DNA from 2 places in the Isoptericola sp. NPDC057191 genome. Region 2 is predicted to be linked to the other one. Evidence: riboswitches for the same ligand, from Rfam matches in the RefSeq annotation. Region 2 holds a riboswitch; the other holds the start of a gene.
What was found. Region 2 has a riboswitch for FMN ahead of ribD (bifunctional diaminohydroxyphosphoribosylaminopyrimidine deaminase/5-amino-6-(5-phosphoribosylamino)uracil reductase RibD). Riboswitches for the same ligand answer to the same signal wherever they lie in the genome.
Positions count from the first base shown of each region.

Region 1: it holds a riboswitch for FMN, as region 2 does, so the genes downstream of both, pnuC (nicotinamide riboside transporter PnuC) here and ribD (bifunctional diaminohydroxyphosphoribosylaminopyrimidine deaminase/5-amino-6-(5-phosphoribosylamino)uracil reductase RibD) in region 2, are expected to answer to the same signal.

Region 1 is NZ_JBHUWC010000010.1:6,351-9,994, reverse strand. It holds gene ACFT55_RS03315 (hypothetical protein) at 112-528, shown strand; gene ACFT55_RS03310 (histidine phosphatase family protein) at 589-1,101, opposite strand; gene pnuC (nicotinamide riboside transporter PnuC) at 1,201-1,914, opposite strand; FMN riboswitch at 2,040-2,171, opposite strand; gene ACFT55_RS03300 (TetR family transcriptional regulator) at 2,248-3,072, opposite strand; gene ACFT55_RS03295 (hypothetical protein) at 3,141-3,374, opposite strand; gene ACFT55_RS03290 (disulfide bond formation protein DsbA) at 3,514-3,644, shown strand, end outside.
Region 2 is NZ_JBHUWC010000058.1:4,060-7,703, forward strand. It holds gene der (ribosome biogenesis GTPase Der) at 1-526, shown strand, start outside; gene ACFT55_RS09740 (hypothetical protein) at 556-1,599, shown strand; FMN riboswitch at 1,686-1,815, shown strand; gene ribD (bifunctional diaminohydroxyphosphoribosylaminopyrimidine deaminase/5-amino-6-(5-phosphoribosylamino)uracil reductase RibD) at 1,958-3,076, shown strand; gene ACFT55_RS09750 (riboflavin synthase) at 3,080-3,644, shown strand, end outside.

The sequences.
Region 1 (3,644 bases), on a different contig from region 2:
CCACGAGAGGTGAGCCAGGCCGCACGGATTCCCCTTTCGAGAAGAGAGTTGACGATGAAGACAACTCGACCCGGCGCAAATCTCCGGCAACGCAGGACGACAGTTGCACTCATGCTGCTCGCCGTGGCGACGGTGAGCCTGGCCTTCGTCCCTGCATTCCACGCCAGCGCGGCCGCGTTCTGGTTTGCGGGACTCGTCGTCATCCTCGCCGCTGGAGTTATAGCGCTCAGGGGGGACCGCCGGCGCCGCACGTCGGCTGCGATAGCGGCCATCGCGATCGCGGTCGTGGCGGCGGTCGTGGCCGTCGGGACCGTGCGCGCCACATACGTCGCCGCCGGGTCTGTGACGGGCGCTGAACCCTTCGCGAACCACCCCGCAACGATGACCCGGACTCTGCCTGCGTCAGCAGTGCCCTCAGGTCGGAGCGCCGACGTCGCCGGGCCGGTCACCCAGGAGGTGGCCGCGGTTGTCGGTCAAGCCGCTGCGATCCGCGGGGAGCGCTCTCCGGCCGGCGCCGCACGCTGCTGAGCAGGGCCGACATCCGTCGGCTCAATACGCAGACATGTCCAGCGCCTCGCGCAGCTGAGGTCAGGGTCCGAGGTCGACCGTGACGACGTCCGGGAGCGCGAGGGCGTCCCAGAACGCGGCAGCCGGAGCGCCCGCCGCCACCTGGCCCACCGACACGAGCCAGGCGGTCAGCACCATGCCGTGCGTCGCGACCACCAGGTCGTGCCCGCCCGCCCGGTCGCGGACGCCGTCGTCGAACCGCCGTGCCGCCTCGGCCGTGGTCTCCCAGCCGTCGTGACGCCCGTCGTGCGCGCCTTGGACCCAGGCCTGGCGCACCGTCCGGAAGCCTGGAGCGACCGGCTCGGCCGGGCGCCGCACCTCGGCGAACCGCGGGTCGACGGGGACGTCGGCGACGCCGAGGGCCAGGGCGAGGGTCTCGACCGCCTTGCGCTCGGGGCTCGCGACGACGCGGGCGTCCTGCGGGAGCCGGAGGCGGCGTGCCGCCTCGCGACCAGCGCACGTCAGCGGCCACGCCTCCGGAAGGGCGTCCGCGGTGACTTCCGGCTCGGCGTGCCGGAGCAGGGTGATCCGCACCCGCGCAGTATCGCGTCCGACGGCGTCAGAGCGGCAGTTCGGTCACAGCGCGGCAGTTCGAACTGCCGCCCGGAACACGAACTGCCGCTCCGATCATGGTCAGGGCGCGACGGCGGCCGCGGTGGCCTGGGCCTGCTCGCGACGGTGCACGCGCCACCAGACGAAGAACCCGGTCAGCGTGAACGCGCCGTAGAACACGTACATCAGCGCGGTCGCGTAGTACTGCGCCGACCAGAGCAGCGGCACGCCGACGACGTCGACCGCGACCCACACGAGCCAGAACTCCACCCACCCCTTCGCCATGCCGTACGTGGCGACCAGAGAGCCCATGAAGATCCAGGCGTCCGACCACACGGGCTCGTAGGAGCCGAGCGCGCGGAACAGCGGCGTGAGGAGCAGGGTGCCGCCCACCATGACGACGACGATCCCCACGCGTGCCCGCCAGGAGGCCCAGTGCGGGTGCACCGCCGAGCCGCCCTCGGCGGGGACCTTGCCGTCGGCGCGCACGTCGAGGTCGGCGCGCTGGGTGCGCCGCCACTGCACCCAGCCGTAGATCGACACGATCAGGAACATCACCTGGCGGCCCGCCTGGCCGAGCATGTCGGCGCGGCTGGAGTCGCCGAACCACGAGCCCATGAAGACGGTGAACAGCACGAGGTTGCCGACGATGCCGACGGGCCACGCCCACACCTTGCGGCGCATGCCGCCGAGCGCGGAGGCGAGGCCGAACAGGTTGCCGACGATCTCTCGCCACGACATCTGCTGGTCGCCGATGGTCAGCGTGGCGTTGAAGAACGCGTCGATCGCGTCCATCGTTCACTCTCCCGGTCCGAGCGTGCGGGCGTCCGGGGTGAGGGCTGACGCTCGCCGAGGACGGCTCACGGCCGTCGCCGACGACACGACGCCCGGCGGCACCCACCCGTGGCCGGGCGCGTGCCGCACGTGCTTCCTCCCATCCGGACTTTGACCGTCGGCCCTGGAATCTCACCAGGTCAGCCGGCCTCCCGAAGGAGGCCGGGTCGCGGGCTGTCACCGCCGGCTCGGAATTTCACCGACCCCGGAGCACGTACGTGCGTGTCTTCCACCGCCGGAGGTCCCGGCGGCGTCCTGCACAACGCAGGATGCCACAGGGTCATTCCGGCGTGTTCAGGAGAGCGCGTCGCGGACGGCGCGGGCCACGTCGTCGGGCCCCGCGCCGGGCTCCAGGACGGTGACGACGACGCGCCGTCCGTCGGAGCCGGTCGCGGACGTGCGGGGCGCAGCGTCGGCAGCGTCGGCGGCGTCGGCCGTCTCGCCCGCACGCACCTCGCTCGCCGCGGCGAGCTGCTCGTCCGTGTGCGGGAAGGGGGCGATCGCCGCGCGCCGCAGGTCGGCGAAGGCCTCCTCCAGCTCGGGGCGCAGGTCGAGGTGGGGGTGGCGCAGCCAGCGCCGCAGGATCGCGTTGTGCACCGCGACGACGGACGCGGCGAACGCGATCGACATCGTCGTGGTGGAACGGTCCGGGGGCAGCGTGTCACGCAGGTAGGCGGTGAAGGCGCGCTCGTAGCGGTGGGTGGTGACGAGCTCGCGGTCGCGCAGCGCGGGCACCTGCTGCAGGAGCTGGTGGCGGGCGATCGACGTCTCGCGCTGGCCCACGTGGTGGTCGAAGACGAGCCGTGCCGCCCGGCACACCTCGAGGTACGGGTCGGTGGCCGGGTCCCACGCCCGCTCGGGCGCGCGGCCGGACTCCTCGCTCGCGCGGGCCTCGGGCCGCGTCTCGGCGAGCATCACCACGACCTCCTCGAGGAGCAGCTCGTGGTCGGCGAAGACCACGTCCTCCTTGGAGCGGAAGCGGCGGAAGAAGGTGGCACGGCTGACGCGTGCCGCGTCGGCGATCTCCTCGACGGTGGTCTGCTCGTAGCCCTGCCGGGAGAAGAGGTCGATCGCGGCGTCGACGGCCTGGGCGTGGGTGTGCGTCCGGACGGCGGTCATGTCACGGAGGTTACTCCGGCGGCGCGTCCCCACCCGCGGACGTCCGCTCGCCCCCGGGCCCGCGGGCGTCAGCCGTGCTTGCGGCGGTCGTCCCGCCGGTCGCGCCGCGGCTCGTCGAACCGGGCGTCGGCAGGACGGCGGGAGCGCTGCAGGTACCGGATCTCGCGCACGGCGACGCCGACGGCGAGGAAGAACGGGATCCACGCCCACAGCCGCCCGCGCAGGACGATCGAGAGCATCGCGACCGCGACCACGCACGCGCCGAAGACCGTCCAGACGCTGGCCCACCGCACGTTGCGCACGGGGGGAGGCTACCGCTGCAGGTGCCCGGGCGGCGGTGTCGGGGCGGCGTGGGCGGGCGTGGGTAGGGTGGCGGGCGTGACTTCCGCGACCGCCACGGCCCCCGAGACCGCGCCCGAGACCACGTCCGCCCCGTCGACCGTGCCGGTCGTCGACGTCTACGTCGACCCGCTGTGCCCGTTCGCCTGGATCACGTCCCGCTGGGCGCTGGAGGTGGCCGAGCACCGCGACGTGCGCCTCACGTTCCGCCTGATGAGCCTGTACCTGCTCAA
Region 2 (3,644 bases):
GGTGCTCGTCGACGCCTCCGAGCCGATGACCGAGCAGGACACGCGCGTCATCTCGCAGGCCGTCGACGCCGGGCGCGCCCTCGTCATCGCGTACAACAAGTGGGACCTCATGGACGAGGACCGCCGCCCGTACCTCGAGCGTGAGATCGAGAAGGACCTGGTCCAGGTGCAGTGGGCGCCGCGCGTCAACGTGTCGGCCCGTACCGGCTGGCACACCGACCGGCTCACCCGCGCGCTCGAGACGTCGCTCCAGTCCTGGGACACCCGGATCCCGACCGGACGTCTCAACGCGTTCCTCGGCGAGCTCGTGGCCGCGCACCCGCACCCCCTGCGCGGCGGCAAGCAGCCGCGCATCCTGTTCGGCACGCAGGCGTCCACGCGCCCGCCGCGCTTCGTCATCTTCGCGACGGGCTTCCTGGAGGCCGGGTACCGCCGGTTCATCGAGCGTCGCCTGCGCGAGACGTTCGGCTTCGAGGGCTCGCCGATCGAGATCAGCGTGCGCGTGCGGGAGAAGCGGCGGCGGTGACGCCCCGGTGAGCCGTCCGTGAGTCGCCGATGAGCGCTGCCCCGCTCGCCCGGAGGGGTCGCCTGCTGCGCCTCGGCGCGGCGCGCGACACCTCCGCCGTGCGGCACCTGGTCACGTTCCTCGTGGTGAGCGTGGCCACGGTGCTGGTCACGCGGTTCCTGCTCGCCGTCTCGGGCTACCCGCAGGTGGGCGGCGGCGAGCTGCACGTGGCGCACGTCCTGTGGGGCGGCCTCGGCATGGCGCTCGCGGTGGTGGTGCTGCTCTCGTGGGTGGGGCCGGCGCTGCGTTCGCTGGGGGCGATGCTCGGCGGGGTCGGCTTCGGCCTGTTCGTCGACGAGATCGGCAAGTTCGTCACCTCCGACAACGACTACTTCTACGCGCCGACGGCGGCGCTCATCTACGCGGTCGTCGTGGTCCTGGTGCTCCTCGTCGAGGCGCTGCACGGGCGGCGGGCGCACCACCCCGCGGAGTACCTGGCCGTCGCCACCGACCGTGCCGTCGCCGGGGTCGCGGGCGGGTTCACCGACGCCGAGCGCGAGGAGGCCCGAGGCCTCGTCGCCCGCGGCCGCGGGGAGCCCGGCGCGGACGAGGTGTCCGCCCTGGTCGAGGCCGTGCCGCGCGACGACGTGGCGGTACCGGACCTGGTGCGCGTCCTCGTACGGCGCGCGTCCGGATGGTTCGCCGAGGCGCTGGAGCACCGGTGGGCGGCGGCGGTCGTCGTCGTCGCCGTGCTGGGCACCGCGACGTCGTCGCTGGTCGTCGGGCTCCGCGTCCTGACCGGGGGAGTCGACGTCCCGGGCTGGGTCGGCGTGGGCATCCTCGCGGCCGTGGTGGCGACGGTGGCGTGCGTCGTGCGGGGAGTCCTCGTCGGGTCCGGCGACCACCGGGGCGGGGCGGTGTGGGTGCGACGCGGCGTGCTCGTGAGCCTGCTCGTCACACAGCTCCTGGCATTCCGGGCGGTGCAGTGGGCGGCGGTGTCCGGGCTGGTCGTGGACCTGCTGGTGCTGGCGGCGCTCGGGGTCGCGCTCGGCCGGGACGACGACCTGCGCACCGCTCGCGGGACGACACGCTGACCGGTGGCCGCCGGGTGACGTGCGCCACCCGCGCTTGCCAGGAGGCGGCGCCGCGTGGCACGGTCGTCGGTGACGAGCGAACTTGCTCGCGTGCTCTGGGGTCGGTGAAATTCCGAGCCGGCGGTGAAAGTCCGCGACCCGGTCACAGCCTGTGACCGGTTGACCAGGTGGAACTCCTGGACCGACGGTCAAAGTCCGGATGGGAAGCGCACGCGACGGCTCCCCGTCCGGTCCGTCCCCGGCCCTCGTGGGCCGACGCCACCCCGCGTGGCGTCGCGCGGACCGGCCGGTCGCGAGCACGTCCGACCCTGCCTTCCTGCACCCCGGGGTCCGCGACCGGACGACAGGGGCAGGACACATGGAACAGCCGCAGGCAGAGTCCCCGACGACGCGCGCCGGCGCGACCGGGGCCGATGCCACCGGGGCGGAGCGGGCCGCGATGCGGCGGGCGCTCGAGCTCGCCGCGCGGATCCCCCCTCGGGGCCCCAACCCCCGCGTGGGCTGCGTGCTGCTGGACGCGGACGGCGCGACCCTCGCCGAGGGCTTCCACCACGGCGCCGGCACGCCGCACGCCGAGGTCGAAGCGCTGCGCGCCGCCGTCGGCCGGCTCGGGCCGGCCGCCGCGCGCGGTGCGACCGCCGTCGTCACCCTCGAGCCCTGCAACCACCACGGGCGCACCGGCCCGTGCGTCGACGCCCTCCTGGACGCGGGAGTCCGGCGCGTCGTGCACGCGCAGCACGACCCCAACCCTGCCGCCTCGGGCGGCGCCGCGCGCCTGCGCGCCGCCGGCGTCGACGTCGTCGGCGGGGTCCTGACCGACGAGGCACGCGCGCTCAACGACAGCTGGACCCGCGCGCTCGAGCTCGGCCGGCCCCTGGTGACCTGGAAGGTCGCGAGCACCCTGGACGGGCGTGCCGCGGCCGCCGACGGCACCTCGCGCTGGATCACGGGCCGGGCAGCGCGGCACGACGTGCACCGCCTGCGCGCCGCCTCGGACGCCGTCATGGTCGGCACCGGCACGGCCCTGGTCGACGACCCGGACCTCGGCGTGCGCCACGCACCCCTGACGGGCCCGCAGCCCGCGCGCGTCGTCGTCGGGCTCCGCGAGCTGCCGGCGTCGTCACGGCTCGCACGCGCCGCGGCCGCCGGCGAGACCGTGGCCCAGCTGCGCACCCACGACCCGCACGAGGTGCTGGAGCAGCTCTGGTACCAGGAGCACCGGCGCGTGCTGCTGGAGGGCGGCCCCGCGCTGGCCGCCGCGTTCTGGCGCGCCGGCCTGGTCGACGAGGTCGTCGCCTACGTCGCGCCCGCGCTCCTGGGCGTCGGCGCCTCCGCCGTCGCCGACCTCGGGATCGGCACCATCGCCGACGCCGCCCGCCTCGACCTGATCGACGTGACCGTCCTGCCCCAGGACCCCGCCGACCCCACCGACACCCCCACCGTGCGGCTCACCCTGCGGCCGCGGAAGGAGCGCTGAACCATGTTCACCGGCATCGTGGAGGAGCTCGGCACCGTCGTCTCCGTGCGTGAGCACGCGGACGGCGCCCGCATCACCCTCGCCGCGGACACCGTCCTGGCGGGCACCCGGGACGGCGACTCGATCGCCGTCGACGGCTGCTGCCTGACCGTCGCGGCGACCGGCGAGCGCGACGGTCGCCGCACCTGGACCGCCGACCTCATGGCCGAGACCCTCCGGCGCACCAGCCTGGGCGAGCGGCGACCCGGCGACGAGGTCAACCTCGAGCGGGCGCTCGCGGCCGACGGGCGGTTCGGCGGGCACGTCGTGCAGGGCCACGTGGACGGCGTCGGGACGGTGCTCGCCCGGACGCCCGGCACGCAGTGGGAGGTCGTGGAGATCGCGCTGCCCGCAGACCTGGCCCGGTATGTCGTGGCGCAGGGCTCCGTCGCGGTCGACGGCGTGAGCCTCACCGTGGTGAGCGTCGGAGATGCCTCGTTCACCGTGAGCCTCATCCCCGAGACGCGGGCGCGCACCACCCTCGGCCACCGAGCCGTGGGGGAGAAGGTCAACCTGGAGGTCGACGTGC